2 regions of the Streptomyces sp. NPDC027185 genome follow, and region 1 is predicted to be linked to the other one. Evidence: riboswitches for the same ligand, from Rfam matches in the RefSeq annotation. Region 1 holds a riboswitch; the other holds the start of a gene.

The links. Region 1 has a riboswitch for glycine ahead of gcvP (aminomethyl-transferring glycine dehydrogenase). Riboswitches for the same ligand answer to the same signal wherever they lie in the genome.
Region 2: it holds a riboswitch for glycine, as region 1 does, so the genes downstream of both, gcvT (glycine cleavage system aminomethyltransferase GcvT) here and gcvP (aminomethyl-transferring glycine dehydrogenase) in region 1, are expected to answer to the same signal.

The regions. Positions count from the first base shown of each region.
Region 1 is NZ_JBVHRF010000008.1:418,176-422,583, forward strand. It holds gene gcvP (aminomethyl-transferring glycine dehydrogenase) at 1-2,582, opposite strand, end outside; glycine riboswitch at 2,644-2,770, opposite strand; glycine riboswitch at 2,771-2,867, opposite strand; gene ACZ4M8_RS26105 (PRC-barrel domain-containing protein) at 2,931-3,362, shown strand; gene ACZ4M8_RS26110 (DNA polymerase IV) at 3,387-4,408, opposite strand, start outside.
Region 2 is NZ_JBVHRF010000002.1:257,162-261,569, forward strand. It holds gene ACZ4M8_RS06380 (enhanced serine sensitivity protein SseB) at 1-566, opposite strand, end outside; gene ACZ4M8_RS06385 (AAA family ATPase) at 820-1,476, opposite strand; glycine riboswitch at 2,030-2,124, shown strand; gene gcvT (glycine cleavage system aminomethyltransferase GcvT) at 2,270-3,397, shown strand; gene gcvH (glycine cleavage system protein GcvH) at 3,551-3,928, shown strand; gene glyA (serine hydroxymethyltransferase) at 3,996-4,408, shown strand, end outside.

The sequences.
Region 1 (4,408 bases):
GTCGGCTCGATCATCAGCGTGCCGGCCACCGGGAACGACATCGTCGGGGCGTGGAAGCCGTAGTCGATGAGCCGCTTGGCGACGTCGTCGATGCTCACGCCCGTGGCCTTGGTGAGCGGCCGGACGTCGATGATGCACTCGTGCGCGACGAGCCCGCCGGGCCCGGTGTAGAGCACCGGGTAGTGCGGCTCCAGGCGCTTGGCGATGTAGTTGGCGGAGAGCACCGCCACCTGGGTGGCGCGCTTGAGACCCTCGCCGCCCATGAGCCGGACGTACGCCCAGGAGATCGGCAGGATGCCGGCCGAGCCCCAGGGGGCGGCGGAGATCGGGCCGACGCCGGTCTCCGGGCCCGCGGTGGGCTGGAGCGGGTGGTTGGGGAGGTACGGCGCGAGGTGCGCGCGGACGCCGACCGGGCCGACACCGGGGCCGCCCCCGCCGTGCGGGATGCAGAAGGTCTTGTGGAGGTTCAGGTGCGAGACGTCGCCGCCGAACTTCCCCGGCTCGGCGAGTCCGACCAGCGCGTTCAGGTTGGCGCCGTCCACGTAGACCTGACCGCCCGCGTCGTGCACCGCGGCGCAGATCTCGGTGATGTGCTCCTCGAAGACGCCGTGTGTCGAGGGGTAGGTGACCATCAGGACGGCCAGCTCGTCACGGTGCTTGTCGATCTTGGCGTGGAGGTCGTCGGTGTCGACCTCGCCGTCCTCGCCGGTCTTGACGACGACGACCTTCATCCCGGCCATCACGGCGCTCGCGGCGTTGGTGCCGTGCGCCGAGGACGGGATGAGGCAGACGGTGCGCTGCTCATCGCCGTTGGCGCGGTGGTACGCGCGCACCGCCAGCAGACCGGCCAGCTCACCCTGGGAGCCGGCGTTCGGCTGGATGGAGACCTTGTCGTAGCCGGTGACGGCGGCCAGCCGCTCCTCCAGTTCCTGGATGAGGCTGAGGTAGCCCTGCGCCTGCTCGGCGGGGGCGAAGGGGTGCAGCTGCCCGAACTCCGGCCAGGTGACCGGCTCCATCTCCGTCGTCGCGTTCAGCTTCATCGTGCAGGAGCCGAGCGGGATCATGCCGCGGTCGAGCGCGTAGTCCTTGTCGGACAGCCGGCGCAGGTAGCGCAGCATCGCGGTCTCGGAACGGTGCTGGTGGAAGACCGGGTGGGTGAGGTAGCCGTCGGTCCGCAGCAACCCCTCGGGCAGCGCGTCGGCGGCCGCCGCGTCCAGCTGCTCGACGTCACCGGAGACGCCGAAGGCGCGCCAGACGGCGGCGAGCTGCGTCCGGCCGGTGGTCTCGTCGCAGGCGATGCCGACATGGTCCGCGTCGGTCAGACGGAGGTTGACACCGGCCTCCCGGGCGGCCGCGACGACGTCGGCGGCCCGTCCCGGCACCCGGGCGGTGAGGGTGTCGAAGTACGCGCCGTGCACCAGCTCCACGCCACCGGCCGTCAGGCCCTCGGCGAGGACCGTGGCGTAACGGTGGGTGCGGCGGGCGATGGCGGCCAGCCCGTCCGGGCCGTGGTAGACCGCGTACATCCCGGCCATGACGGCGAGCAGCACCTGCGCGGTACAGATGTTGCTGGTGGCCTTCTCACGGCGGATGTGCTGCTCGCGGGTCTGCAGGGCGAGGCGGTACGCCTTGGTGCCGTCGGCGTCGACGGAGACGCCCACCAGGCGGCCGGGCAAGCTCCGGGCGAACTTCTCCCGTACGGCCATGAAGCCGGCGTGCGGACCGCCGAAGCCCATCGGCACACCGAAACGCTGGGTGGTGCCCACCGCGATGTCGGCGCCCAGCTCACCCGGCGAGGTGAGGAGGGTCAGGGCCAGCAGATCGGCGGCGACGGTGACGACGGCGCCCAGCTCCTGGGCCTGCGCGATGACGGCACGCGGGTCGCGGACCGCGCCGGACGCCCCCGGGTACTGCAGCAGCACACCGAAGACGCCCCGCTCGGCGATCTCGGCGGGGATGCCGTCACTCAGGTCGGCGACGACGACCTCGACACCGGTGGGTTCGGCGCGCGTCCGGATGACGGCGACGGTCTGCGGCAGGCAGTCGGCGTCGACGAGGAAGACGCCCTGCTTGACCTTGCCCACCCGCCGGGAGAGCGCCATGGCCTCGGCGGCGGCGGTGCCCTCGTCCAGGAGCGACGCACCGGAGGTCGGCAGGCCGGTGAGGTCGGCGACCATCGTCTGGAAGTTCAGCAGCGCCTCCAGCCGGCCCTGCGAGATCTCCGGCTGGTAGGGGGTGTACGCCGTGTACCAGGCGGGGTTCTCCATGACGTTGCGCAGGATCACCGGCGGGGTGAACGTGCCGTGGTAACCGAGGCCGATCATCGAGGACAGGACCTGGTTGCGCTGGGCGAGACCGCGCAGTTCGGCGAGGACCTCCGCCTCCGAACGGCCCTGCGGCAGCCCCAGCGCCTCGGCGCTCTTGATCACGTCGGGCACCGCGGCGGCGGTCAGCTCGTCCAGCGAACCGAATCCGACCTGCGCGAGCATCTTCGCCTGCGCCTCGTGGTCCGGACCGATGTGCCGGTGCTCGAAGGGCGTACCGCGCTCCAGCTCGGTCAGGGGGATGCGATTGGTGGTCATCTGCGGGGGCCTCCTGGTCTCAACGACCTACGAGGGGCACCACGGCGCTGGTGCCCGGACGGCCTCCCCCTCTGTCATCTCAACCTGAGAGCTTCACCGGCCCGCGACCGCGACCCGGCTTTCACCGTCGGTGAGGAGGGGTTTCCGGCGCTGCGTCGTCCGTGGCCCGCCCTGCTTTCCAGAGTGACCTCGTCCGAGCGGTACGTGTGCCTGAGAGTTTCCGGGGAGGATTTGCTCCTTCGGCGTCCGCGCCGCGAACGACGTGGACTCTCCCGCACGGGGTCAGCGGCCATTTGCCAGCCTACCAGCGCGTCATCCGGGGGATCCTTCGAGTGGCCGACATGAGAAATGTGCCGTTTGGTAGGTGTGACCAGGCAGTTGCGACCAGTTGGAGGGGCCGTGCAAACCGATATCGACCCGCGGAGCCTGATCGGCCGCAAGGCGTACGACCGCCAAGGTGCCAAGATCGGTACCGTGGACGAGGTCTACCTCGACGACGCGACCGGCGAACCCGAATGGGCGGCAGTGCGCACCGGACTTTTCAGCCGCGACGCCTTCGTCCCCCTGGAGCCGAGCCGCCTGGTCGACGACGCCCTGCACATCCCCTACGACCGCAAGCTGATCAAGGGCGCCCCGGACTTCGGCGTCGGCCGCCACCTCTCCCCCGAGCAGGAACTCCAGCTGTACCACCACTACCGGCTGGACATCACCTCCCCCGCGGACGTCGAGCGGCCTCCCGCCGACAAGAACTTCGGCAACATCGCGGGAGCGGACGACTGAATCCCGGGAGCGGAGCTGGCCCGCTCACCGGCGGTCCGCGCCTCGATCCTCCGGCGCCGGGGCCGGCCCCGGCGCCGACACCGGCTCTTCCGCCGGCGCCCGCTCCGGCCGACCGGATATCGAGCGGCCGGACACACCGTCCGGCCCGCCCCCTTTGCTCCTGACCGGCGCCGCTCCCGCGCCCGCCCCGCCCGCTGCGGAGCCCGTCGTCGGCCCGCCGCCGACCAGCGGCAACGGCTCCCCGGGCCGTAGCGCCGGATCGTCCACGGCGAAGGTCCTCACCCGCCCCGGCGCCGACCACGGCTGCTCGAACCGCACCGTCACCCGCCCCACCCCGCTGCCCTGCACCCACCCCGCGCCGTAGTCGTCATGGACGACGTCCAGCCCGGGATGCCAGCGGCGCGGCCGCTCCTCCTCGGGCTCCGCCTCGCCCCTCGCCTCCCCGCTCGCCGCCGCTTCCAGGGCGTGCGCTGCTTCGACGGCCTCCTGCTCCGTGGCCAGCTGGGCGAAGAGGTCCTCCTGGGTGAAGTCGGCCAGCCCGCTCACCCCCACGCCCAGCAGCCGCACCCCGCCCGTGGTGTCGACCAGATCCAGCAGCCGGATCGCCGCCTCCCGCACCACCGCGGGATCATCGGTGGGCCCGCGCAGCGTCTCCGACCGCGTCAGCGTCGAGAAGTCGTAGTTCCGCACCTTGATCACGACCGTACGGCCGGAACGGCCGGCGGCCCGCAACCGCTCCACACACCGCTCCGCCAGCCGCACCAGCTCGTTGCGCACCCGGGTGCGGTCGGTGAGGTCGACCTCGAAGGTGTCCTCCACCGACACCGACTTCGCGTCCCGCTCGGCGACGACCGGCCGGTCGTCGCGGCCCAGCGCCATCGCGTACAGCCCCGTCCCGTGCGCCCTGCCCAGCAGCCGTACCAGCTCCGCCTCCCCCGCCTCGGCGGTCTCCGCGACGGTCGTGATCCCGGCCCGGCGCAACGCCTCGGCCGTCGCCGGTCCGACGCCCGGCAGGGTACGGACGGTCATCGGCCCCAGCAGCTCCC
Region 2 (4,408 bases), on a different contig from region 1:
AGGGCACGCCGGGCAGTCAGGACAAATCCGGCACCGGAGAACTCCAGGCCGGCGGCGGCGAGGAAGTCCACCGGCTCCTCCTGCCAGTCCGGCTCGAAGAGCCGCACCCGGCCGCCGGTGGGCGCGGACACCCCGGCGCCCGCCTCCCGGCACAGCTCCGCCACCGCGGGCGCCGGCAGCGCGGTGCCGACCGTGCCGCCGGGGTTGACGGCGATACCGAGCAGCGGCGGCAGCCCCCGGGCGAACTCCTTCGCCGGAGCGACGGTGAAGGACATGTGGGCGCCGACGGTCCGCAGGAACTCCTGCTCGGAGCTGAACACCGGGACGTACGCCACCTCGCCGATCTCAACGGTGGGCAGGTCCAGACCCCGGCCGCCGGGGCCCGCGGCGTCCGGGCCACCGCCGTTGGGCAGCGGCACCCACACCCGGCTGCGGCCCAGCACCTCCACGATCCGGCCGCCCGCGCCGGGGTGGCCGACGGAGGCCGCGAGGACCTCCTCCAACTCGTTGGCGGGCCACGCCAGCTGCGGTATTCCCTGCTCGATCCCCTGCTCGGGAAAGTCCATGTCCATCCATCCGCTTCCGTACCGCGCGCTCTGGCCGATGAGCTTAGGGGGTGTCCTTGGCATCCTCGCGGGGCCGGGGTGAGCGGCAGCACGCCTCGCCGCGGAGGCGTCCTGCGCCGCGGACGGCCGCGCCCCGCGGCGCACGGCCGCGGGCCGTCCCGGCCGGCGAAGACCGACAGGACACCCTCCGGGCCCTGTCGCCGCCCTCCGGTCGCCCGCCCGGAAGGGGCGGACGGAGGGTGACGACCGAACCCTAGACGAGTGGCGGCACCGCCGCGTCCGCCGCCCGGGGCGCGGGCCCGCCGCCGAACCGGAGCGTGCGCAGCCGGTCGGCCGCGGACCGGTCCAGCAGGACGGCCGAGGCGAACCCCCGGGGCGGCCGCCCCGCCCCGGCGTTCCGGATCAGCCGCCGGCTGGCCGCGCGGTGCCGGGCGAAGGCGTAGCCGGACACCCCGCGCCCGCGCGAGCGCTGACCGCGCCGCGCCACCTCGGGCGGGACGTCGAGCAGCAGCAGATGCGGACGCCGCCCGCCGCGCCGCGCCGCGCGGGCGATCCAGCGGCGCACCCAGGTCTGCGTCCCGCAGTCGTGCACCACGGCGCTCCGGCCCGAGCGCAGCACCCGGCGCAGCCCGAGGTAGTGCGCCACCCGGACGAGTGGCCGGTAGAGGGCGTACGGCACCCGGCGCAGCCGGCCGCGCTCCCAGCGCTCGCGGGCGTCCTGGGAGTCGACGCGGTGGACGGGGGCGCCCGCGCCGTCGGCCGCCGGGACGACGCGGTGCATCAGCGTGCTCTTGCCGCTGCCGGGCAGTCCGGAGACGACGACCAGGGCACCTGCGGGGAAGCGGAGTTCGGCCGGGAGCCCGGCGGCGGGGCACCCCCGCAGGTCGGTGACGGCGACGGGGTCCGGCACGGAAGCGGGTTCCGGCGCGGGAGCGGATTCCGGGCGGGCGGCCACGGCGGAGTCCTGCCGCGGCGGGCGGGGCGGCGTGTCCGGGCCGGCCCCCGGGTACGCGTCCGGGGCGGCCCCCGGGTACGCGTCCGGGCGCGGTCCGCGGCGTGCCTCCGGTGCCGGTCGCGCGTCCGGCACCGCCCGCGGCGGCCGGGCCTCGCGGGCCCCGGGCGCGGGCCGGGGCGGCGCGGTGCCACCGGTCCTCGGTACGGCCGTGCGCGCGGCTTCGCTCTGCACCGTGATCGCCCCTTCCCCCTCGGCGGGGCCGGGCGGCGGCCCCGTCCCCTCCCGCACAGTGTCAAGGAAAGGTAATGCCGTTCAAGACGCGGGGTGTTCCGGTGCCGCGCCTCGGGCGGTGCGCGGCCGGGGGCGGCGCCGTGCGGAGGCGCTCCGTCCGGGCGGCCGGGCGGGTTCCGGGCCGGGGCTCCTACGTGCGGCGTTCCCGTGCGATGATGTCGGCGCCCCGTGCACACCGGCGTCGCGCCGTGCATGGTCCAACTCCATACCGGCCGCTTGAATCCGCGCGGGAGAGTCCCCGGCCGCGCGCCGGGGCGCCGAAGGAGCAAGTCCTCCCTTGAATCTCTCAGGCCCCTATACCGCGCGGGCGAGGCAGATCTGAAAAGCGAGCCGCGGCCCGTACGGGAGCGGTTCCACCCAAGGTGCAAACCGGCCCGTTCGCGGGATTCCGGTGAACCTCTCAGGTTCCGATGACAGATGGGGAGACATGTCCTCTCACCCTGTCCGGGAGCCCACCATGACCGATGCCCCCCGCCGCACCGCGCTCGACGCCGTCCACCGCGCGCTGGGCGCGACCATGACCGACTTCGCCGGCTGGGACATGCCGCTGCGCTACGCCAGCGAGCGCGACGAGCACCTCGCCGTCCGCACCCGCGCCGGTCTCTTCGACCTCTCCCACATGGGCGAGATCACCGTCACCGGCCCGCAGGCGGCCGACCTCCTCGACCACGCACTGGTCGGCAACATCGGCTCCGTGAAGCCGGGCCGCGCCCGCTACACCATGATCTGCCAGGAGGACGGCGGCATCCTCGACGACCTGATCGTCTACCGCCTCGGCGAGACGGAGTACCTGGTCGTCGCCAACGCCTCCAACGCGCAGACCGTCCTGGACGCGCTGACCGCCCGCTCCGGCGGCTTCGACGCCGCGATCCGCGACGACCGCGACGCGTACGCGCTGCTGGCCGTGCAGGGCCCCGAGTCCCCCCGCATCCTCAAGGCCGTCACCGACGCCGATCTGGACGGGCTGAAGTACTACGCCGGGCTGCCCGGCACGGTCGCCGGCGTCTCCGCGCTCATCGCCCGCACCGGCTACACCGGCGAGGACGGCTTCGAGCTGTTCGTCCGGCCCGAGGACGCGGCCGCGCTCTGGGAGGCACTGCTGGCGGCGGGCGAGGACGCCGGGCTGGTCCCGTGCGGCCTGTCCTGCCGCGACACGCTGCGCCTGGAGGCGGGCATGCCGCTCTACGGCCACGAGCTGACGACGGCGACCACGCCGTTCGACGCCGGGCTGGGCCGGGTCGTGAAGTTCGAGAAGACGTCCAACGGCGGCGCCTTCGTCGGCCGCGCCGCGCTGGAGGCGGCCGCCGCGCGCGCCGAGGAGCGGCCGCCGCGCAAGCTCGTCGGTCTGATCGCCGAGGGCCGCCGGGTGCCCCGGGCGGGCTACCCGGTGGTGGACGCCGAGGGCACCGTCATCGGCGAGGTGACCTCCGGCGCGCCGTCGCCGACCCTGGGCAGGCCGGTCGCGATGGCGTACGTCGACGCCGCGCACGCCGCCCCGGGCACCGCGGGCGTCAAGGTCGACATCCGTGGCAGCCACGAGCCGTACGAGGTCGTCGCGCTGCCGTTCTACAAGCGGGAGAAGTAGCCCGTAGCGGGACACATCGCCGCCCGGAGCCGCCGTACGGGGCCGCCGGGCCGGTCCGGTGCGGCCGTTCCGGTGCGGCCGGGCCGCCGCCGCTGTGTCTCACTGTGCAGACCCCTTTCACCACCACACCCTCGCGTACAGGAGAATCGACCCATGAGCAACCCCCAGCAGCTGCGCTACAGCAAGGAGCACGAGTGGCTGTCGGACGCCGAGGACGGCGTCTCGACGGTCGGCATCACCGAGCACGCGGCGAACGCGCTCGGCGACGTCGTCTACGTGCAGCTCCCGGAGGTCGGCTCCACGATCACGGCGGGCGAGACCTGCGGTGAGCTGGAGTCGACCAAGTCGGTCAGCGATCTCTACGCGCCGGTCGACGGCGAGATCACCGAGGTCAACGAGGGTGTCACCGACGACCCCTCGCTGGTGAACACCGCCCCGTTCGAGGGCGGCTGGCTGTTCAAGGTGAAGATCACCGGGGAGCCGGGCGACCTGCTCTCCGCGGACGAGTACACCGCCTTCACCGCCGGCTGAGTCCGCCGCTCGGCCGCCGCCCGTACCGAAGCGCTCCGCGCCCCCTGAACCCTCCAGGAGAAGACCCATGTCGCTTCTCGACAGCTCCCTCCACGAGCTCGACCCCGACGTCGCCGCCGCCGTCGACGCCGAGCTGCACCGTCAGCAGTCCACCCTCGAAATGATCGCCTCGGAGAACTTCGCTCCGGTCGCCGTCATGGAGGCGCAGGGCTCGGTTCTCACCAACAAGTACGCCGAGGGCTACCCCGGCCGCCGCTACTACGGCGGCTGCGAGCACGTCGACGTGGTCGAGCGGATCGCCATCGACCGCATCAAGGAGCTCTTCGGCGCGGAGGCGGCCAACGTCCAGCCGCACTCCGGTGCGCAGGCCAACGCCGCCGCGATGTTCGCGCTGATCAAGCCGGGCGACACCATCCTGGGCCTGAACCTCGCCCACGGTGGCCACCTCACCCACGGCATGAAGATCAACTTCTCCGGCAA